Cupriavidus taiwanensis LMG 19424: one gene and its partner. Each later gene encodes a partner of the first gene's protein in a complex. Links are inferred from orthologs where the notes say so. Each region holds a gene or a part of one and is shown on either strand. Other genes may lie near its edges.

Region 1 (11,403 bases):
GTCGGTGCCCGGCCGCACTGAGCGGTATGCCGATTTGACCGATTGTGGGGTGCCTGTCATACACTATGCGCCGTTCCCATCCCCCACGCCACCCATCCGGCCCCCGCCGGAGGGCCGCCATCGCCATGCACGGACGCGACCATCTCGATACCTATTTGCTGCGGGTGCTCCACACCCTGCTCACCGAGCAGAGCGTGACCCGCACCGCCGTGCGTCTGGGCCAGTCGCAGCCCGCCATCAGCAATACCCTGAAGCGCCTGCGCGAGATCACCGGCGACGCCATTTTGGTGCGGGGCAAAAACGGCATGGTGCCGACCGAGCGCGGCCGCGAACTGCTGGCGCTCGCCGAGCAAAGCCTGGCGGCGATGGACCGCATCGCGCGCCCGCCGCAGCAGTTCGACCCGGCGACCACCACGCGCACGTTCCATCTCGGCGCGCCGGACTACCTTGACGCCTTCTTCCTGCCCAATATCGTCGAGCGCGTGCGCCGGCTGGCGCCGGGCGCCAAGCTGTTCGTGCACCCGATGACATCGTCGTCGGACTTCCTCGACGACCTCGAGCAAGGGCAGCTGGATATCGTGGTCGGCAACTGGCTGTCGCCGCCGGAACACCTGCATATCTCGCCGCTGTTCGACGATGAGGTGGTGTGCATGCTGGGCGCGCAGCACCCGCTGGCGCGCAAGGGGCTGACGCTCAAGCACTACCTGGAAATGCCGCACCTGGCCCCGGCGCCTTATGCGTCGATGCAGCGCAGCATGATCGATCAGGCGCTTGCCGAGCAGGGCTACAAGCGCAATATCCAGGTGACGCTGCCTTATTTCGGCCTGGTGCCGTATGTGCTGATGAAGACCGACATGGTCTTCACCACTGGCCGGCAGTTCGCGGCGCACTATGCGCAATACCTGCCGATCCGGATGGTGCCGTCGCCGGTGTCGTTCCCGCGCATGCGCTTCTACCAACTGTGGCACGAGCGCTGCCATGCCGCGCCGGACGTGATGTGGATCCGGCGCATGATCGCGGAGGTGGCGGCGGACCTGCCGCAGTTGCCTAGGCTGGAGGCGGAGGCGGGCTGAAGCGGTGCTGAAGCGCCGGGGCTACTTGGCATGGGCGGTGGGAAAGAACAACTGCTCCCCAGCCACCTTGTACCCCGCAATCGCGTCCTGCCCTTCCTTCGACGTGATCCACTCCACCAGCTTCATCGCATCCTTGTAGTGGGTGCCCGGATGCCTGGCCGGGTTGACCGCGATGATGCCGTACGGATTGAACATCTTCGGATCGCCCTCGATGGCGATCGCCAGCCCGGTCCTGGCGCGGTAGGCGCCGTAGGTGGCGCGGTCGGACAGCGTATAGGCCGGCATCTGCGCCGCCATGGTCAGCACCTCGCCCATGCCCAGGCCGGCGTTGACGTACCACGGCTGGCCCTTGGGCTCGATGCCGAGCTGCTTCCAGTAGTCTTTCTCCATCACGTCGGTGCCGGAATTGTCGCCGCGCGAGATGAACTTGCTGCCGCTGGCGGCGAGCTTGCGTAACCCGGCCAGCACGTCCTTGCCGCCCCTGACGCCAGCCGGGTCGCTGGCCGGCCCGACCACGATGAAGTCGTTGTACATCACGTCGCGCCGGTTGACGCCGTAGCCGGCGGCGACGAACGCGTCTTCCATCTTGCGCGCGTGCACCAGCAGCACGTCGACATCGCCCATCTCGCCCATCTTCATGGCCTTGCCCGAGCCCACGGCGATGACTTTCACCGTGACGCCCGACTTCTGCTCGAAGCGCGGCAGCAGGTGCTTCAGCAGGCCGGAGTTCTCGGTGCTGGTGGTGGTGGCGAGCCTGATCTCGCCGGCATGCGCGGCCGACAGAATGCCGACGCAGAGCAGCGGCGCGACGAGTCGGCGCCAGGGCAGGGTATGGCGGGGCATTGGCAATCTCCTCGATGTTATGTTCTTGCAGACATAATTGATTTTGCCTTCCAGTCTCAGCGAGAATGCGCCAAAACAACATAAGAAAAGGGGTATTCATTGTGATCCAGCCCAGATCGGCATGTAAATATGTAGCGGAGAACCTATGAGCTTCCGCTTCGACCTGTTTCCGGTGATCGCCCCGGACGACAATCCGCGCGCCAACGCCAAGGTGTTCCAGCTGCTCAAGGCCGTGCGCGAAACCGGGTCGCTGCACCGCGCCGCGCGCGAGATCGGGTTGTCGTACCGCCACGCCTGGGGCGTGATGCGGTCGTGGGAAGAAATGCTCGGCCGCAGCATGCTGGATATGGAGCGCGGGCGCGGCGCCTCGCTGACGCGCTTCGGCGAGCGCCTGCTGCGCGCCGAACTGCGCCTGCGCGAATCGATCGAGCCGGCGGTGCAGCGCGCCATGGCGGAGTTCATCGCCGACCTGGACGACGCCCAGCAGCCGCAGTCGTGCGTGCATTTCACCGGCAGCCATGATCCGGCGGTGGAGGTGCTGGCGGCCGCGCTGGGCACGGCCGGCAGCCCGCTGCGGCTCGACACGGTGTTCTGCGGCAGCGTGGAAGGGCTGATCTGCCTGCAGGAGCGGCAGTCGGAGCTGGCCGGCTTCTATGTCTCGCCGGTGCAGACCGCGGGCTCGGTGGCGCATGTGACCTTGCGCAAGTGGCTGCGGCCCGGCGCGGTGCGGCTGCTGCGGCTGGCGTGGCGCGAGCAGGGGCTGATCCTGGCGCCGGAGCTGGCGCGTGAGGTGCACGACCTGCGCGCCCTGGCGCGCAGCCAGGCCCGCTTCGTCAACCGGCAGCGCAGTTCGGGCACGCGCATGCTGTTCGACCAGCTGCTGGCGGCAGAGGGCCTGTATCCCGACCTGATCAACGGCTACGACGAGACCGAGTTCAGCAATGAAAAAGTGGCGGAAGCCGTGCATAGCGGCCGCGCCCAGGCCGGTTTCGGGCTGCGCATGAACGCCGAGGCCCACGGCCTGGCTTTTGTGCCGCTGACGCGCGAGGCCTATTACCTGGCGCTGCGCAAGAACGACCAGACCGCCGGCTGGATGGCCGCGCTGCTGGCCTTGCTGGCCGATCCGGCCTTTGCCCGGCGCATCGAGGCGCTGCCCGGCTATGCCATGGCCGAGCCGGCGGGCATCCTGACCCCGCAGGAGGCGCTGCCGTGGTTCGGCCCGGACGGCAAGGAGGGCAGCTGAGCCACGGCGGTCCCGGACCGGTCGGGCCGGTCCGTATTACACTCCCTGCGAGGGCGCGCCGGTCTCTGCACCGGCCTGCGCCGGACCCTTGCAAGGAGCGCCATGCTGGAAACCGCCGCGCTGGCCGCGGGCATGTCCTGGGCTAGCGGATTTCGCCTGTACCTGGCCGTGCTGGCCGCCGGCGTGCTGGCGCGGCTGGGCTGGCTGGAACTGCCGCCCGGGCTGCAGCCGCTGGAATCGTGGTGGGTGATCGGCGTGGCTGCGCTACTGGCCGTGGCCGAGTTCGTCGCCGACAAGGTGCCCGCCTTCGACACCGTCTGGGACGGCATCCATACCTTCATCCGCATTCCCGCGGGGGCGATCCTGGCGGCCGCCGCATTCGGCCAGCTGGATCCGCAATGGGTGGTGGCGGCAGGGCTGATCGGCGGCACGCTGGCCGGCACTGCGCATGCGGTCAAGGCCGGCACGCGCGCGCTGATCAACGTGTCGCCGGAACCGTTTTCCAACTGGACGGCCTCATTCACTGAGGACCTGACCGCCACCGGCAGCCTGCTGCTGGCGTTCTTCGTGCCGGTGCTGTTCCTGGTGCTGCTGGCGGTGTTCCTGCTGGGCTCGGTGTGGCTGCTGCCGAAGTTGTGGCGCGGCGTGCGCCGCCTCCATGCCAGCCTGCGCGGCGGGGCCCGGCATGACGCGCCGCGCTAGCGGCGCCGCCGTTCTGCCACCTTTTGCTTTGCCCGACTGACCCGAGGCGCACCGGCGCCAGCAACCAAGAACCAAGCAACCGATGCCCTCCGAGTCCGCCATCGACGTCCCGGCCACTGCCGCACAACCCGCCGGACTGCACGCCGCCACCGGCGGCAAATTTTCCGCCTGGCGCCAGGCGCTGCGCATGGCCCGCCGCGACTGGCTGGCGGGCGAGCTTTACCTGCTGCTGTTTGCGCTGGTGCTGGCGGTGGCCGCGCTGACCAGCGTGGGTTTCATGGCCGACCGCATGCGGCTGGGCCTGGAGCGCGATGCGCGGCAAATGATTGCCTCGGATGTGCTGCTGGTGGCCGACCAGCCCTTCGACGCCGCGTTCGCGCAGCGTGCCCGCGCCGCCGGCCTGGCGGTGGCGCAGACCGTGACCTTCCCGAGCATGGCCACGGCCGAGGGCAAGGGCCAGGCCGGCGCCGAGCCGCCCAGCCAGCTGGCCGCGCTCAAGGCCGTGACCGACGGCTATCCGCTGCGCGGCCGGCTCAAGGTGACCGGCGCGCCGGGCGGGCCGGACGCGCCCGCCGACGGCATTCCCGCGCCGGGCACGGTATGGGTCGACGAGGCGCTGCTGGGCGCGCTGGGCGTCGCGGTGGGCGACAGCCTGCGGCTGGGCAGCCGCAGCTTCCGCATCGACCGCATCATCACGCAGGAGCTCGATCGCGGCACCGGCTTCATGAACTTCGCGCCGCGCGTGCTGATGCCGCTGTCGGACCTGGACGGCACCGGTCTGATCGGCTGGGGCAGCCGCGTTACCTACCGGCTGCTGGTGGCCGGACCCGACGCCGCCGGCGCGGCCTTCCAGAAATGGGCGCGGGACGAGATCGAACGCCGCAAGCTGCGCAATACGCGGGTGGAGTCGCTGGAATCGGGCCAGCCGCAGATGCGCGCCACGCTGGACCGCGCCGAGCGCTTCCTGTCGCTGGTGGCGGTGCTGTCGTCGATGATCGCCGCGGTGGCGATCGCGATGTCGGCGCGCCGCTATATGCAGCGCCACACCGATGCCTGCGCGGTCTACAAGTGCCTGGGTCTGTCGCGCGGGCAGATCCTGCGGGCATTCGGGCTGGAATTCCTGCTGGTCGGTGCGGCCGGCGCGCTCGCCGGCGTGCTGCTCGGCTACCTGGCGCACTATGGCCTGCTGCTGTCGCTGGGGGGGCTGCTCAAGGTGTCGCTGCCGCAGCCGTCGCTGCTGCCGGCGCTGGTGGGCGTGCTGGCCGGGCTGGTGCTGCTGGCCGGGTTTGCGCTGCCGCCGCTGCTCGCGCTGACGCGGGTCGCGCCGTTGCGGGTGTTGCGGCGCGATATCGGGCTGCCGCCGGTATCGGCGTGGGTGGCCTACGCGCTGGGCCTGGGGGCCTTTGTCGCGCTGCTGCTGGTGGCCGCGCGCGACCTGCGGCTGGGCCTGACCACCGCGGGCGGCTTTATCGCCGCGGGGGTGGTGTTCGGCGTGCTGGCGCTGGGCCTGCTGACGCTGCTGTCGCGGCTGCTGCGCGGACGCCTGCGCGGGCGCGCGGCGATGGGGTGGCGCTTTGCGCTGGCGGTGCTGGAGCGCCGCCGCGCGGTGACGGTGCTGCAGACCGTGGCGCTGGCGGTGGGGCTGATGGCGCTGCTGCTGCTCGGCATGACCCGCAACGACCTGGTCGATTCCTGGCGCAACGCCACGCCGGCCGACGCGCCCAACCGCTTCATCATCAATATCCAGCCGGACCAGCGCGAGCCGCTGCGCCAGATGCTGGCCAACGCGGGCATCACCGACCTGCTTTACCCCATGGTGCGCGGGCGCCTGACCCATATCGGCGAGCGCACCATCCGCGGCGACAGCTTCGAGGACGGGCGCGCGCGCAACCTGGTCGAGCGCGAGTTCAACCTGTCCTATACCGATGCGCTGCCGGAGGGCAACCGCGTGATCGCCGGACGCTGGTCGAACGGGGCGGACGGCGCCGAGGCCGGCGCGTCGGTGGAAGAGGGCATCGCCAAGACCCTGGGCATCCGGCTCGGCGACACGCTGCGCTTCGACGTGGCCGGCCAGCCGGTGCAGGCGCGCGTGACCTCGCTGCGCAAGCTCGACTGGGGCTCGATGCGGGTCAACTTCTTCGTGATCCTGCCGCCGCGGGCGATGCAGGGCATGCCCGAGACCTACATCACCTCGTTCCACCTGCCGCCCGCCAGCGCCGCGCTGGGCAACCGGCTGATCGCCGCCTTTCCCAACATCACCGTGGTCAACACCGACATGATCCTGCGCCAGATCCAGGACATCCTGGACCAGGTAATCGCGGCGGTGGAGTTCCTGTTCGTCTTCACGCTGGCGGCGGGCGTGACCGTGCTGTACGCAGCGTTGTCCGGCGCGCGCGACGAGCGCATGCGCGACGCCGGCCTGCTCAAGGCGCTGGGCGCTTCGGCCGCGCTGGTGCGGCAGACGCAGTATGCCGAGTTCCTGGTGGTGGGCGGCCTTGCCGGCCTGCTGGCCAGCCTCGGCGCGATCGCGGTGGGCTGGGGGCTGTCGCAGTTCGTGTTCGACTTCCCGTACCGCTTCAATGCGTGGATCGTGCCGGTCGGCGTGGTTTCTGGCATGCTGTGCGCTTTTGCCGGCGGCTGGCTGGGCCTGCGCGAAGTGCTGCGCCAACCGGCGCTGGCGACCTTGCGCGATGCCTGAGCCCGCGTGCCGGCGCCGCGCAGACCGAGTGTGTGATGAGTACTGAATCCGACGACAAGCCCGGCAATGCCGAGGCCACTGCCTTTGAACTGGTGGGCGGCGAGGCGCGCGTGCGCGAACTGGTCGACCGCTTCTACGACCTGATGGACCTGGAGCCGCAGTTCGCGGGGCTGCGCGCGCTGCACCCGCCGTCGCTCGACGGCTCGCGCGACAAGCTGTTCTGGTTCCTGTGCGGCTGGCTGGGCGGCCCCAACCACTTTATCGAGCGCTTCGGCCATCCGCGCCTGCGCGCGCGCCATATGCCGTTCGAGATCGGCGTCAGCGAGCGCGACCAGTGGATGCGCTGCATGGCGCTGGCGATGCAGGACATCGGCCTGTCCGAAGACCTGCAGCTGCGCCTGATGCAGGCCTTCTTCCAGACCGCCGACTGGATGCGCAACGTGGCGCGCTGAGGTGCCAACGCTCCCGTTTCTCCCTCGAGAGGTTTCCCTGCCGATGACAGCCCAACTGCCTGAAGACGCCCTGCGTGTGCTGGATTTCTGGTTCGAACAGCCCGGTTCCGCCGCCTGGAATACCGCGCGCCCGCAATGGTTCACCAAGTCGGATGCGTTCGATGCGCAGGTTCGCGCGAACTTCCTGTCTGACTGGCAGGTCGCCTGCGACGGGGCGCCTGACGACTGGTCGGTCACGCCCGAGGGCGCCTGCGCGCGCGTGGTGCTGCTGGACCAGTTTCCGCGCAACATGTTCCGCAACGACCCGCGCAGCTTCGGCACCGATGCGCAGGCGCTGGCACTGGCCCGCCGCATCGTCGCCTCTGGCATGGACCGCGCGCTGCCGACCGACTACCACCGCATGTTCTGCTACATGCCGTTCGAGCATTCGGAGTCGCTGGAAGACCAGGACGAGGCGGTGCGCCTGATGACGCAGCTGCGCGAGGCCAGCGGCGGCGCGGTCGATGTGGTGGAGTGGGCCGAGAAGCACCGCGCGATCATCGCGCGCTTTGGCCGCTTCCCGCACCGCAATGCGGTGTTGGGCCGGCAGAGTACGGCCGAGGAACAGGCGTTCCTGCAGCAGCCGGGTTCTTCCTTCTGATCCGGAAGGTGGCGCGCGCTCAGGTCTGGTCGCGGGCCTCCTGCCACTTGTCGACGCGCACGCGCGGCGCGCCCGCCAGTTGCGTCAGCAGGCCCGCAGGCGTGTCGCCCACGTGCAGCAGGTCGGCGTGCACCTGCTTCAGGAAGCCTTCCTGCACCGCGTGCGACAGGAAGCCGAGCATGCCGTCGTAGAAGCCTGCCAGGTTGAGCAGGCCCACCGGCTTGGCGTGGTAGCCCAGCTGCAGCCAGGTGAAGGTCTCGAACAGTTCCTCGAAGGTGCCCACGCCGCCGGGCATGGCGACAAAGGCATCGGCGCGGTCGGCCATCATCTGCTTGCGTTCGTGCATGTTGCGCACCACGTGCAGTTCGGTCAGGCCGCGGTGGCCGACTTCCTTCTGCATCAGCGCTTCGGGGATGATGCCGACGGCCCTGCCGCCATGCTCCAGCACGGCATCGGCGACGATGCCCATCAGGCCCACCTTGCCACCGCCGTACACCAGCGTCAGGCCGCCTTCGGCCAGGGCGCGGCCGAGCAGTCGCGCGCCCTCGGCGTATTCCGGACGGTTGCCGGGGCTGGACCCGCAATACACGCAGACGGATTTCACTTCGCTTCCTTTGCCGCACCGGCGGCGGCCTTGGCTGCCGCGTAGTCGCGCGCCAGCTGGTCGAATGCCTCCCGCGCCCGGCCGCGCAGATACGGGGCCAGGATCGAAAAGATGTGGTAGCTCGAACCGTGCAGGTAGCCGCGGATCTGCTCGGGGTCGTTGTACTGGCGCGGATGCTGCACGAACTGGAACGACAGCCAGTAGGTGGCGACCACCACCATGTTGGTGCAGATGGCCTCGACCTGCTCGGGCGTGGCTTCCATCTCGCCGTCCTCGATGAACTGGCGGCAGATCTCGTGTGCAAAACGCTGCTTTTGCTCGACGATGCGCTTGAAGTTGGTCTCCAGCATCCGGTTGCGCGCCAGCAGGTCGTTGATGTCGCGGTACAGGAAGCGGTAGTTCCACAGGAACTCGGACATGTACTGCAGGTAGCCCCAGCTTTCGTCGAGCGTGGCCTTGTGGTCGTCCGGCATCTTCAGGCGGCGCTCCATCTCCTGCTCGAAGCGCACGAAGATCGAGTTGATGATGTCGTCCTTGTTGCGGAAGTGGTAGTAGAGATTGCCGGGGCTGATCTCCATTGCTTCCGCGATCGTGGTGGTGGTGACGTTGGGCTCGCCGACTTCGTTGAACAGGCGCAGCGAGACGTCGAGGATGCGGTCCCTGGTGCGGCGGGGGCCGGTTTGCGGTTTCGGTTCCATGGGCGTCCGGGCGATCGGTGCGATCGGTAAGTCGGGGGCAGGGTAGCGATTATAAGCAATCGGCCTGCCGTGCCCCATCCCGCCGGCGCCACCCGGCCTGCGCCGGCCGGCCCGGGCCGCTCAGCCGGCCAGCGCCCGTATCCAGCGCACCACGTGCGGTCCGGCAATGGTCATCCAGGTGCCGCCGCACAGCACCAGCGCCAGCATCACCGCCGCGCTGCCGAAGTCCTTGGCGCGCTTGGACAGGCTGTGCCGCTCCAGCGAGATGCGGTCGACCGCGGCTTCGACGCTGGAGTTGAGCAGCTCGACGATCAGCACCACCAGCAGCGTGCCCAGCAGCAGGATGCGCTCGACCGCGGTCACCGGCAGCAGAAAGGCGCACGGCGTCAGGATTACCACCAGCGTCAGCTCCTGGCGGAACGCGCTTTCCTCCAGCACCGCGTAGCGCAGCCCGGACAGCGAATTGATGGCCGCATGCCACGCGCGCGCCAGGCCCCGGTTGCCCTTGTGCGGGTTCTGGTCGATGGAATAGTCAGCGCTCTGCATGGCGGGCGGCGGCCTCTGCATTGGCGGGTCGGACGGCAGTTCCGGATGCGGTTTCGGCATGGGTTTGCGGTGCGGAAGGCTTGGGGGTGGCGGATGGGGCCGCTGCGCCGCCCCGGCCCGGCCTGGCGCCCGCGAACGGCCGCAGGTGGGCCAGGAACTGCTCGGACGCCGCGCGCCACGAAAACTGCTCGGCGTGGGCGCGGGCCGTGGCACGGTCGATGCGCAGCGCTTCCAGGCAGGCTTCGCGCAGGTCTTCGTGCATCACGCCGGCGGGGCTGTCGCCCAGCACGTCGATCGGACCCGTGACCGGATACGCGGCCACCGGCAAGCCGCTGGCCAGCGCTTCCAGCAGCACCAGCCCGAAGGTGTCGGTGCGGCTCGGGAACACGAACACATCAGCGGAAGCATACACCCGCGCCAGCTCGGGCTGGCTCAGCACGCCCAGGTAGTTGGCGCCGGGATAGCGCGCGCGCAGCGCCGGCAGCGCCGGGCCGTCGCCGACCACCCATTTGGAGCCGGGCAGGTCCAGCGCCAGGAACGCCTCGACGTTCTTCTCCACCGCCACGCGGCCGACGTACAGGAAGATCGGGTGGGCGGTGTTGAGCACATTGGCGCGCTGCGGCGTGAACACGTCCAGGTCCACGCCGCGTGTCCACAGCACGGCGTTGCCGATGCCGTAGCGCCGCAGGTCGTCGAGCACCACCGGCGTCGGCGCCATCACGGCCTGGGCCGGGCCATGGAACCAGCGCAGGAAACGATAGGTCCACGCCAGCGGAATGCCGAAGCGGGCCTGCACATATTCCGGAAAGCGCGTGTGGTACGCGGTGGTGAAGGGCAGTTGGTGGCGCAGCGCATGGCTGCGCGCGGCCAGCCCGAGCGGGCCTTCGGTGGCGATGTGCAGGGCGTCCGGGCCGAAGGCCTCGATGCGCCGCCGCACGCGCGCGCCGGGCAGCAGCGACAGCCGGATCTCGGGATAGGTCGGGCAGGGCACCGTGCGGAATTCCAGCGGCGTGATCATGTCGACCGTGTGGCCCATCGCTTCCAGTTCGCGGCGCGTCGACTTGAGCGTGCGCACCACGCCATTGACCTGCGGTTCCCAGGCATCGGTGACGATCAGGATCTTCATGCGGCCTCCTTGGGCGCGGTGGAAGGGCAATGCGGATGGCGCCAGGCAGATGGCGCCGGGCGAAACAGAGCTGGCCGGCCCGGTTCAGCCGGCCACGGCAGCGCGGCGGCGGCGGCGCATGGCGGGCGCGGGCGCGTCGAGCAGCCGGGTCCAGTAGACGATCTTCAGCTCGCCTTCCAGGGTTTCGACCAGCGCCGACAGGCTTTCGACCCAGTCGCCGTCGTTGCAGTAGAGCTGGCCGTTGACCTCGCGGATCTCGGCCTTGTGGATGTGGCCGCAAACTACGCCGTCGCAGCCGCGGCGGCGTGCCTCGTCCACCATCGCGCTCTCGAACGCGCCGATGTAGTTCACCGCGTTCTTGACCTGGTGCTTCAGGTACTGCGACAGCGACCAGTACGGAAAGCCCAGGCGCGCGCGCAGCCGGTTGAAGTGCCGGTTGAGCGCCAGGATCATGGTGTAGAGCGAGTCGCCCAGGTAGGCCAGCCAGCGCGCGTGCTGCACCACGCCGTCGAACAGGTCGCCGTGCACCACCCACAGGCGGCGTCCGGTGGCGGTGACGTGGATCGCCTCCTCGCGCACGGTGATGTCGCCGAAGGCCATGCCGTCGAACTGGCGCGCGGCTTCGTCGTGGTTGCCGGGGACATAGATCACCTCGGTGCCCTTGCGCGCCTTGCGCAGCAGCTTCTGCACCACGTCGTTGTGGCTTTGCGGCCAGTACCAGCCGCGGCGCAGCTGCCAGCCGTCGATGATGTCGCCGACCAGGTAGAGCTGGTCGGAT
Region 2 (11,222 bases), 460 kb from region 1 along the record:
GCCGAAGTTGGCGTAGTTGGTGAACTCGTTGTAGATGGTGAGCGGCAGCACATCGAGTTGCGTGGCAAGGGTGAAGGCGGTGCCGAACGCGCCCATGCTGGTGGCGAAGCAGATCGCGCCGCTGGAGATCAGCGCGGGCATCAGCGCCGGCAGCATCACGTCGCGCACCACGCGCCACCGGCCGGCGCCCAGTGAGCGGGCCGCTTCCTCCAGCGAGGCGTCGAGTTTTTCGACCGCCGCCATCACGGTCAGGATCACGCGTGGAATCGAGAAGTACAGGTAGCCGACGAACAACCCGGCCATGCCATAGGCAAAAGTCCAGCGCTCGCCGGCGAGCAGGTCGCCCACCGATGCGAGCAGGCCGTTGCGGCCGCCCAGCATGATGACCATGAACCCGATCACCACGCCGGGAAAGGCCAGCGGAAAGGTCAGCATGGCCACCAGCACCGGCTTGCCCGGCACCGGATGCCGCTGCAGGAAGGTCCCCGCCACGCCGGCGATCGCCAGCGTGACCAGCGTCACCGAGGCCGACAACAGCACCGTGGACAGCAGGCTGTGCAGGTAGCGCGGGCTCGACAGCACGGTCCAGTAGACTCCCGCGCCGCTTTCCCCCGCCACGCTGACCGCCAGCAATTTGGCCATCGGCAAGCAGAAGAACGCCAGGAATACGATCAGCGCCGGCAGCGCGAAGACGATCAGCGTGCGGGCGGTTGGCGCAGTGGTGCGACGGCGCATGGGTTTCTCCATCTTGAGGGGGACTGGCCGGGGCCGCAGCGCGCCCCGGCGCGGCGTCAGCGCACTTCCTTCAGGTACTGGTCGCTGAAGGCCTTTTGCACTTCGGCCATCTTGCCGTAGTCGATGGTCTTCGCGCGCGCATAGTCCGAGGCCGGCAGGAAGCGGGATTCCACTTCCCTTGACACGGCCTTGGCCCGTACCGGGCGCAGATAGGCATTGGCCCACAGCGCCTGGCCGGCATCGGACAGCACGAAGTCCAGCACCTTGCGGGCTTCCGCAGGGTGCGGCGCCTTGTTGACCATGCTCATGACGTAGGGCACCACCAGCGAGCCCTCCCGGGGAATGACGAAGGCAACGTTGGCGCGATCCTTGTAGCGCGCGCGATAGGCGTTGAAGTCGTAGTCCAGCAGGATCGGGATTTCACCGGACAGCACGCGCGCGTACGCGGTCTGCTTCGGCACGATGGGCTGGTTCTTCTGCAGGTCCTTGAAGAACTTGAGGGCCGGGCCGAAGTTATCCAGCGAGCCGCCCAGCGCCTGGTTGATCGCCACCGCGCCCACATAGCCGACAAAGGCGCTGGCCGGGTCGAGATAGCCGACCATGCCCTTGTATTCGGGCTTCTGCAGGTCGGCCCATGACTGCGGCACCGGTTTGCCGCGCAACGCGTCGACATTGACCATCAGGCCCAGCGTGCCCGAATGGATGGCAAACCAGTGGCCCTGCGGGTCCTTCAGGCCGTCGGGGATGTCATTCCAGTTGGCAGGCTTATAGGGTGCCGTCACGCCTTCCTTCTGGGCCTGGATGCCGAACGTCACGCCGTAATACACCACGTCGGCCACCGGATTGGCCCTTTCCGCCACGATCTGGGCCAGCGACTGGCCCGAGTTCTTGTTGTCGTGCGGCACCGTGACGCCGGTCTTTTCCTTGATCGCGCGGATCTGCGCTGCCCAGTCCGCCCATTCCGGCGGGCAGTTGTAGCAGATTGCCGTTTGCGCGGCCGCGGCGTGGCTGAATACGACCGCGCCAACCGTGGGCAGCAGCCAGCGCAAGCGGCGCAGCCAGGACGAAGTCGATTGCATGATGCACTCCTTTTCTAGATATGACGGTGTGGGAAAACGGCGTAGGACGAGGCGATATCGGCGCTGCTTCGGTTGCTGTGCCGCTAAGCCGGCGGCCCCACGGTAGCGCCTTCGCGCAGCGCGTGCGGCAGCAGCGTCGCGCGGGGCAAGCGGGGGGCAGGCGCGGCCCCGGCGCTGGCGGGCGCGAGCCGTGCCAGCAGGCAGCCCAGCGCACGGGCACCGATCTCGTTGTTGGGCTGCGCCACGGTGGACAGCGGCGGTTCCAGCAACTGGCCGAGTTCGATGCCGTCGTAGCCGAGCACGGATACATCGCCGGGCACGGACAGCCCCAGGCGCTTCAGGATCGAAATCACGCCGATCGCCAGCATGTCGTTGGTGCAAAACAGCGCGGTGGGCGCGGATGGCGCTGTGACGAATTGCCGGATGCGCTCGACCTCCGCCGGCGTGTGCGTCGGCGTATGCGCTGGCAGGGACAGCGGCGGCAAGGGCTGCAGGCCATGCGCGCGCATCGCGTCCTGGTAACCCATGTGGCGCTGCCTGGCGCGGTCCGACGCGACGAAGGCGCCCGACACCACCGAGATGCGCCGATGCCCGGCAGCGATCAGCGTCTCGACGCCGGCGCGCGCGCTGACGCGGTTGTCCACCGATACCGAATAGCGTTTGCCCCGGCGCGCTGCCTGGTTGTACGCCAGGACATAGGGCACGCCTTCGGCATCCAGCTGTTCCAGCACCGCGCTGCGGGCGGCATCGGCCACCGTCAGCACCATGCCGTCGACGCGGTGACGCAGCAGATATTCAATCCGCTCGCGTTCGCGGGCCGGGTCGTAGCGGCTGGTCACCAGCATCAGCGAATAGCCTTGGGCCAGCGCCGCCTCCTCGATGCCGCGCCAGCATTCGGCAAACACGGCATTCTCGAGCGTCGGCAGCATGACCCCCACGATGCGCGAGCGCTGGGCCCGGAGCTTGGCACCCAGCAGGTTGGGGCGGAAGCCAAGCTCGCCCGCCGCCTGCAATACGCGCCCGGCGGTATCCTGGCGGACCATCTCCGGATTGCTGAACACGCGCGAGGCGGTCGCCAGCGACACGCCCGCGGCCCTGGCGACATTCACCAGAGTCGCGCCATTGGATGGCGCGGGCGGAGCGGCGAGGGCGGTGGCATTGCGGGGCATTAGGCAGGAATCGGGATCAGTGCAGGAGTTGGTGCCTGAAGTTTGTGCGGAAGAAAATGAAAACGTTTTCATTCAAGCCGCAAAAAAACGGGTGTCAAGGACAACCGTTGGTGCGGTGCGCCGCAAAACCGCCGGCGGGGCCATGCGAGTGGCGCGGAAGGCCGAACGAGGGCGATTGTGCGGGGCGCAAGTGACAGCGGGATGACACTAGTCACGAGGGACCAGCCACGGATCCTTCGCGTGATTGGCTGCAGCTAAGGTGATGGAGGCCCGCTTCGAGACCAAATTTAAACGTGTCCCCGTCTTGCGCTGGTACGGGAACATGCGCTATAGTTCGGCCTCTTTGCTGCGGCGCAGGTACGAAAGCAGGCTGCAGCAGGCACCGACACAGGAGTGGTAGTTCAGTCGGTTAGAATACCGGCCTGTCACGCCGGGGGTCGCGGGTTCGAGTCCCGTCCACTCCGCCAGTACCAAGAAGCGCCCGCAATCGCGGGCGTTTTTCATTTGTGGCTCATGTTCGCCACCCTGCACAAAGGGCGCTTGCCCGCCGGCTCCTGATAGAATCGTGGAGTTTGTCTTTCGTGCCAATCCACTACCCGAATCCGCATGCTTGATTTCGTACGCAACAACCGGCGCCTGATGCTCTTGCTGCTGCTGGTGCTTGTTTTCCCGTCGTTCGTGTTCTTCGGCGTGGAAAGCTATTCGCGCTTCATGGACAGCTCGCACGATGCCGCCAAGGTCGACGGCCGGGCCATCAGCGTGCAGGAGGTCGACAACGTCGTGCGCGACCAGAGCGAGCGCGCGCGCCAGATCCTGGGCGCCAACTATGATCCGCGCCAGTTCGAGGGTCCCGAGGCACGCAAGGCCGTGCTCGAGCAGCTGATCCAGCAACGCGTGATGGCCAATGCGGTGGCCAGCGAACACCTGACGGTGTCGGATGCCAAGCTGCTCGAAGAAATCAGCAGCCTGCCGGCGATCGCGCAGCTGCCGCGGGGCAAGGACGGCAAGATCGACGATAAGGCCTACCTGCAGCTGCTGCAGTCGCAGGGCATGACGCCCGAACAGTTCGATGCGCGCATGCGCTTCGAGCTGGCCATGCAGCAGCTGGGCGCATCGGTTGCCGCGACGGCGTTCGTGCCGAAGTCGCTGATCGAGCGACTGATGGCGGCGCGCGACCAGCAGCGCGACGTGCAGGCGCTGCTGTTCAAGCCGGCCGGCTACACCGCCAAGGTCCAGCCCGATGCCGCCGCGCTGAAGGCTTACTATGACAGCCACCAGCAGGACTTCTCGGTGCCGGAGCAGGCCAAGGTGGAATACCTGGTGCTGTCGGGCGAGGCCCTGGCGGCGTCGCAGGCGGTGACGCCGGAAGAGCTGAAGTCGTACTACGAAAGCAATATCGCGCGCTTCCGCGTCGACGAGCAGCGCCGCGCCAGCCATATCCTGATCAGCGCGCCGAAGGATGCGCCGGCCGCGCAGCGCCAGGCCGCCAAGGACAAGGCCACCAAGCTGCTGGAAGAGGTGCGCAAGCATCCGGACACCTTCGCCGACGTGGCGCGCAAGAACTCGCAAGACCCGGGCTCGGCCGAGAAGGGCGGCGACCTTGGCTTCATGGGCCGCGGCGCGCTGGTCAAGCCGTTCGAGGACGCCATGTACGCGCTCAAGGAAGGCCAGATCAGCGACGTGGTCGAAACCGACTTCGGCTACCACATCATCAAGCTGACCGGCACCAAGCCCGCGGAAACGCGGCCGCTGGAGGCCGTGCGCACCGAGCTGGAAGCCGAACTGCGCAAGCAGTTCGCCGACAAGAAGTTTGCCGAGCAGGCCGATGCCTTCGGCAATACCGTCTACGAGCAGGCCGACAGCCTCAAGCCCGCCGCCGACAAGTTCAAGCTGACCATCCAGACCGCCGACAAGGTCACGCGCCAGCCGAATCCGGCGCTGGGCGCGCAGAGCCCGCTGAACAACGAGAAGCTTCTCAAGGCGCTGTTCAGCGACGACGCCATCAAGAACAAGCGCAACACCGAAGCCGTGCAGGTTGCGCCGAACACGCTGGTGGCCGCCCGCATCGTCGCGTACCGCCCGGCGACCGTGCGCAAGTTCGAGGAAGTCGAAGCCCAGGTGCGCGAAGGCTATATCGCGCAGCAGGCCGCGGCGCTGGCGCGCAAGGATGGCGAGGCCCGCCTGGCCGCGCTGAAGCAGGCCGACAGCGCCGAGGGCTTTGGCCCGGTGCAGACGGTATCGCGCACCAAGGCCGACGGCATGACGCCGCAGGCAGTGGAAGCCGTAATGCGCGCCGATGCCGCCAAGCTGCCGGCGCTGGTGGGTGTGGACCTGGGTGCGCAGGGCTACGCGGTCTATCGCATCACCAAGGTCAGCCAGCCGGCACAGGCCAATCCGGCCCAGCGCCAGGCCGCGGCACAGCAACTGGCGCAGCTGGCCGGCCAGAGCGACCTGCAGGCCTTCTATGAAAGCCTGAAGGCCCGCGCCAAGGTCAAGATGCTGGCCCCCGCAGGCGCGACGCAAGGGCAAGGCGCCGAGTAATCCGCGCCGCCCCGCGCCACGCCGGGCACGCCGGAAACAAGAACCCCTGCCAATGTGGCAGGGGTTTTTTTGTGGTTAATCGCCGCATTGCAAGGGATGATGAGTGCGCGGGATTGTTGCTTGACTTCGTCGATGCGCCGGCCCTCTCCCCCGCCCCTCTCCCGCAAGCGGGAGAGGGGAGAAAACCAGCTGGAGGCGAAAATCCTTTGGGCTCGCCCGCGACAACGCGTGCGAGCGCAGCGACGCACTCCGTGCCAGTGCGCAAGGCCTGAGATAGGGAGCGCGCGCAGCGCAGCCGAAGGCGTCCCACCAATAACGTGATAGGCAGGCTGCCACCGACCTAAAGTCGGGTTCGTCCATCCGCCCCCGAACGCCAGGCACCTCCCGGTAGCGTCAGCAGGGTCGAACCACCACCATCACGACCGCAAGTCACCACCGCCAGAACCACCAACACCGCCTTGGCCAGCCGCCCAGGCGACGCGCTCTTTGCCTCCTTTCTGTCGCTCGGACAGAAAGGAGGTCGCCGGCTACGCCGGCGAAACAGCAGCGCCCGCCAAGCACAAAGCCGCACCCACCAAGCACGACCAACAAACAATCCGCATCACCCCAAAGGTTCAACGAGCCACTGCCCCGAATAACCCATTTATAGTCACTTCCCAACGCCGCGCTTGAGCAGCGGCTTGAGCTGCGGCCACACCGTATCCAGCAACGCCGGCTGTGCCGCGGCAGTCGGGTGAATACGGTCCGGCTGGAACCAATCCTGCCGCGCAATCACCTGGTCGAGGAAGAACGGCACCAGCCGCACCTTGTATTCCCCCGCCAGCCTGGGATACAGCGACACGAACTTCTCGGTGTAGTCCTGGCCATAGTTAGGCGGGATGCGCATGCCGATCAGCAATACGCTCGCGCCGGCCTTCTGCGCCGTGGTGACAATGTTGCGCAGGTTGGCCTCGGTGGTGTGCAGCGGCAAGCCGCGCAGCGCATCGTTGGCGCCCAGTTCGATCACCACGATGGCCGGACGGTGCCGCGACAGCAGGTCGGGCAGGCGGGTCTTGCCGCCGATGGTGGTCTCGCCGCTGATGCTGGCATTGACGACGCTATAATCGAACCGCTCCTGCCGCAGCCGGTCCTGCAGCAGCGTGACCCAGCCCGCGCCGCGCGCGATGCCGTATTCGGCCGACAAGCTGTCGCCCAGCACCAGCAACGCCGGGGCGGTGGCCTGGGCCGCGGGCTTTGCCTGGGCCTGGGCCGCGACCGGAATCGCCAGCGCCATGCCGGCTGCCAGCAGCAGCCTGCGCCTTTTCCCTCGGATCCCTATATCCATGTCTTCTTCCATTCTTGCAGTCGAATCCCTTGGAAAGACCGTAGCCGACACGACTGGTTCGCTGACGATTTTGCACGACGTGACCTTTTCCGTCACGCCGGGCGAAACGCTCGCCATCGTGGGCGCGTCCGGATCCGGCAAGTCGACGCTGCTGGGGCTGCTGGCCGGCCTGGACCTGCCCAGCGCCGGCACGGTGCGGCTGCACGGCCAGGACCTGTACGCGCTGGACGAGGACCAGCGTGCCGCGGTGCGCGGCCGGCATGTCGGCTTTGTGTTCCAGTCGTTCCAGCTGGTGGGCCACCTGACCGCGCTGGAGAATGTGATGCTGCCGCTGGAGCTGCGTGGCGAAACAGCGCAAGTGCGCGAGCGCGCCGTCGACATGCTGCAGCGCGTGGGCCTGGGCGCGCGCCTGGGCCACTACCCGCGCACGCTGTCGGGTGGCGAGCAGCAGCGCGTGGCACTGGCGCGGGCCTTCGTGGCGCGCCCCGACATCCTGTTTGCCGATGAACCGACCGGCAGCCTCGATACCGCCACCGGCGAAGCGGTGATTGCGCTGATGTTCGAACTGAACCGCGACGCCGGCTCCACGCTGGTGCTGGTCACCCACGACCGCTCGGTGGCGTCGCGCTGCGGGCGCGTGCTGACCATCGACGCCGGTCGCGTGGCCAGCGACGAATGGATCGGCGCCGAGGTCTGATCTGACGGCTAGCTGGCCGCGCCCGCCTTCAGCACCGCGCGGGCACGCGCGATCAGCGCGGCGGTGGAGGCATCGTGCTGGCCGGTGGCCGTGCCGGTCAGTTCGGCCTCGATCGGGCGCGCCAGGATCTTGCCGAGCTCAACGCCCCACTGGTCGAACGAGTTGATCCGCCACACCACGCCCTGCACGAAGGTGCGGTGCTCGTACAACGCAATCAGTGCGCCCAGCACATTGGGCGTCAGGTCCTCCATCAGCAGCGTGTTGCTGGGGCGGTTGCCGTCGAACACCATATGCGCAATGCGCACCTCGTCCTTCAGGCCGCTGGCGCGCAGCTCGTCGGCGCTGCGCCCGCGCATCAGCGCCTCGGCCTGCGCGAAGCAATTGGCCAGCAGCTTGGCGTGATGGCCGGGCAGGCGGCGCGGCGGCACCAGCGGCGCGACAAAATCCACCGGCACCACCTGCGAGCCCTGGTGGATCTGCTGGAAGTAGGCGTGCTGGCCGTTGGTGCCGGCCGTGCCCCACACCACCGGCGAGGTATGCGTGCGGATGCGCTGCCCATCGAGCTGCACGGACTTGCCGTTGCTTTCCATCTCCAGCTGCTGCAGGAAGGCGGGAAACAGCTCCAGCGAGGTCGAGTAGGGCGCCATGCAGCTGGTCGGCAGGTTCCAGAAATTGCGGTACCAGACCCCCAGCATGCCGAGGATCACCGGCATGTTGCGCTCCAGCGGCGCGGTGCGGAAATGCTCGTCCATCGCGTGCCCGCCGGCGAGCAGGTCGGAAAAGGCATCGAAGCCGACCGCCAGCGTGATCGACAGGCCGACCGACGACCACAGCGAAAAACGCCCGCCGATCCAGTCCCAGAACTCGAACATATTGGCCGGGTCGATGCCGAATTCGCGCACCGCCTCGGTATTGGTCGAGACCGCGACGAAATGCTTGGCCAGGTCCTGCTCGGCCACGCCGCTGGCGACAAACCAGGCGCGCGCGCTGCGCGCGTTGGCCATGGTCTCGAGCGTGGTGAAGGTCTTGGAGCAGACGATCACCAGGGTCCGCTGCGGGTCCAGCCGCACCAGGGTCTCGGCCAGGTCGGTGCCGTCGACGTTGGAGACGAAGTGCATGCGCGGCGCGGCATGGCCGTCGGCATCGGCCAGGTGCGACAGTGCGCGGCACACCATGCGCGGTCCCAGGTCGGAGCCGCCGATGCCGATATTGATGACATCGGTGATGCGCTCGCCGGTCGCGCCCTTCCAGGCGCCGCTGCGCACCCGTGCGGAGAAGTCGCGCATGCGTGCCAGCACCTGATGGATGGCCGGCACGACCGCTTCGCCATCGACCTTGAAGGCGGCGCCGGCGGGCGCGCGCAGCGCCACGTGCAGGACCGCGCGGTCTTCGGTGGTGTTGATATGCTCGCCCGCGAACATCGCATCGCGGCGCCGCGTGACGCCGGCCTCTGCCGCCAGCTGCATCAGCAGGCTCATGGTTTGCGGCGTGATGCGGTTCTTCGAGTAATCCAGATAGAGGCCAGCGGCTTCCAGCGAGCATTGTGCGACGCGCTGTGCGCCTTCGCGATCGAACCAGTCGCGCATCTGGGCGTCGCGAAGGGTGTCATGGTGCCGCAGCAGGGCATTCCAGGCGTGAAGGTCAGTGGGCATGCAGGACTAGCGTGCAGGACTAGCGGGGTTGCGGGGGCGCGAGCCGCGTGACGTTGCCGGCTTGCAAGACGGAGCGGTAAGTATATCGCCGCCATCGCGGCATCGGGCCTCGCGGCGGCGCCATATCGTTACCACTTGCAACATAACAGCCGCGGCACCGCACGGGTATCGGTCGTTGTCTGACGGCAGGTGCGGCCCGCGCCGCCGGTATGCGCGCGAACGCGCGCTTCACGCGTTCGCCGCGCTCAGCAACTGGTTGAATATGGCGCGCGCCGGCGCATACAGCTCGCTTGCCGTGACGCCTGCCGGGCCTGTGCCCTGTGCGACCAGCACATCGGCGGCACGGCCGTGGATCCACACCGCCGCCTGCGCCGCGGCCAGCGGCGCCATGCCTTGCGCCAGCAGCGCGCCCAGCATGCCGGCCAGCACGTCGCCGGTGCCGGCGCTGGCCAGCGCCGCGTTGCCGGTCGGGTTCAACGTCCAGGGGCTGCCGTCGGGAGCGGCAATCACGCTGCCCGAGCCCTTCAGCACCACCACGGCCCGCCATTGCGCGGCCAGCGCCGCCGCGGCGGCGGGCCGGTCGCGCTGGATCTCGGCCACCGGCACGCCCATCAGCCGCGCGGCTTCGAGCGGGTGCGGCGTCATCACGGTGGCCGCGCCGCGCGTGGCCAGGGTGCCGGCCAGTGCCGGGTCTGACGCCAGCAGGTTCAGCGCATCGGCATCCAGCACCAGCGGCAGCGTCGTGGCCTGCAGCAGCCGTGCGAACTGCTGGCGGGCGTTGGCATCGGTGCCCAGGCCCGGGCCGATCACCAGCGCCGACATCGACGTGTGCGCCAGCGTGTCGACCGCATGCAGCATCAGTTCCGGATGCAGCGGATCGAGCAGCGGTGCCGGCTGCGCCAGGAAGCCGATATGCACCTTGCCCGCGCCGAGCCATTGCGCGGCCCGGGCACCAAGCAGCGGCGCGCCGGTCATGCCCACGTTGCCGCCGATGACGGCGAGCGAGCCGTGCGTCCCCTTGTTGCTGGCGTGCCGGCGCCGGGGCAGCGCGGCACCGAAGAGCGCCGGGCCATTCACCAGGCCTTGCGGCGTTTCGTGCTGGAGATCGTCCAGGCCGATCGGCGCGATGTCGACCGCGCCGGCGCAGTCGCGCCCGTCGAGCGTGAGCAGGCCGGGCTTGGCGGCAATGAAGGTCAGCGTGCGCTGCGCCCGCACTGCCGGCGCGCCCGCGCCGGTGTCGGCGGACAGCCCGCTGGGAATGTCCAGCGCAAACACGGGCAGCCCGCTGCGATTGAGTTGCGCGATCCACCACGCCATGGGGCCGTCGGCGGGGCGGTTCAGGCCGATGCCCAGCAGGCCGTCGACGATCGCGGTGGTGTCGGCGGGCCAGGGCGCGTCATGCGAGGCATCCCTCTGCGCCATCGCGCGCAGCGGCACGGCCGCGGCCTGCGCCTGCTGCCATGCGGTCGCGGCATCGGCGGGCAGGCGCTGCGGATCGGCCGCCAGCCACACCTGCACCGCGCGGCCGGCACGGTGCAGCAGCGTGGCGGCGACCAGCGCATCGCCGCCGTTGTTGCCAGGACCCGCCAGGAACAACAGCGGTCCGCCGGGCGCATGGCAGGCGAGCCAGCGCGCCGCCGCGGCGCCCGCGCGCGACATCAGCGTGAAGGCCGGCAGCTGCGCCAGCGCGGCGCGCTCGATGCGGCGGATGGCGGCCACGTCGTAGAGCGGCACCGGGCGCGGTGCGGCGGCATCCAGGGCAAGCCAGCCTTCACCATGGGCGGCGGGTGTGAGGACGGTGGCGGCAGAGGGTGTCATGTCGGGCTTATCCGGACGGCCCCAGCCCGTAGCGATCCGGCAGCAGGCCTTCCATGTCGATGTCGGGGCCGCCGTGGCTGGCGCCAGCGCTGGCGGCGATCTGGTCAGCCGCAATCTTGCCTGATCCGCAGCTCATCGCCCAGCCCGTCGAACCATGGCCGAGGTTCAGGAACAGTCCGGGCACGGCGGTGGGTCCGATCAGCGGCG

Evidence for each region.
Region 2: the proteins of RALTA_RS04775 (region 1) and RALTA_RS06890 are in contact, whole or in part, in a cryo-EM structure (PDB 9GE8), measured with the Escherichia coli proteins. The link is inferred for Cupriavidus taiwanensis LMG 19424 from one-to-one orthologs.

Annotation. Positions count from the first base shown.
Region 1 is NC_010528.1:1,026,369-1,037,771, forward strand. Bases 3,631-6,759 are described here. They hold RALTA_RS04775 (ABC transporter permease), read left to right. Parts: upstream 3,631-3,943; coding sequence 3,944-6,559; downstream 6,560-6,759. Other genes in these bases: RALTA_RS04770 (DUF4126 domain-containing protein), read left to right, coding at 3,631-3,861; RALTA_RS04780 (group II truncated hemoglobin), read left to right, coding at 6,595-6,759. Outside these bases: RALTA_RS04755 (LysR substrate-binding domain-containing protein), read left to right, coding at 126-1,073; RALTA_RS04760 (substrate-binding domain-containing protein), read right to left, coding at 1,095-1,916; RALTA_RS04765 (substrate-binding domain-containing protein), read left to right, coding at 2,062-3,159; more of RALTA_RS04770, read left to right, coding at 3,262-3,630; more of RALTA_RS04780, read left to right, coding at 6,760-7,011; RALTA_RS04785 (DUF924 family protein), read left to right, coding at 7,055-7,651; RALTA_RS04790 (LOG family protein), read right to left, coding at 7,671-8,255; RALTA_RS04795 (TetR/AcrR family transcriptional regulator), read right to left, coding at 8,252-8,953; RALTA_RS04800 (diacylglycerol kinase), read right to left, coding at 9,074-9,559; RALTA_RS04805 (glycosyltransferase family 4 protein), read right to left, coding at 9,486-10,625; RALTA_RS04810 (UDP-2,3-diacylglucosamine diphosphatase), read right to left, coding at 10,710-11,403.
Region 2 is NC_010528.1:1,486,834-1,498,055, forward strand. Bases 5,012-7,959 are described here. They hold RALTA_RS06890 (arylesterase), read right to left. Parts: upstream 6,849-7,959; coding sequence 6,174-6,848; downstream 5,012-6,173. Other genes in these bases: RALTA_RS06885 (SurA N-terminal domain-containing protein), read left to right, coding at 5,012-5,524; RALTA_RS06895 (ABC transporter ATP-binding protein), read left to right, coding at 6,847-7,545; pgi (glucose-6-phosphate isomerase), read right to left, coding at 7,554-7,959. Also shown: RALTA_RS06865 (ABC transporter permease), read right to left, coding at 1-735; RALTA_RS06870 (ABC transporter substrate-binding protein), read right to left, coding at 792-1,814; RALTA_RS06875 (LacI family DNA-binding transcriptional regulator), read right to left, coding at 1,898-2,983; more of RALTA_RS06885, read left to right, coding at 3,590-5,011; more of pgi, read right to left, coding at 7,960-9,197; RALTA_RS06905 (bifunctional ADP-dependent NAD(P)H-hydrate dehydratase/NAD(P)H-hydrate epimerase), read right to left, coding at 9,426-11,015; RALTA_RS06910 (D-amino acid dehydrogenase), read right to left, coding at 11,023-11,222. UniProt on the Escherichia coli protein: TesA is a multifunctional esterase that can act as a thioesterase, lysophospholipase and protease.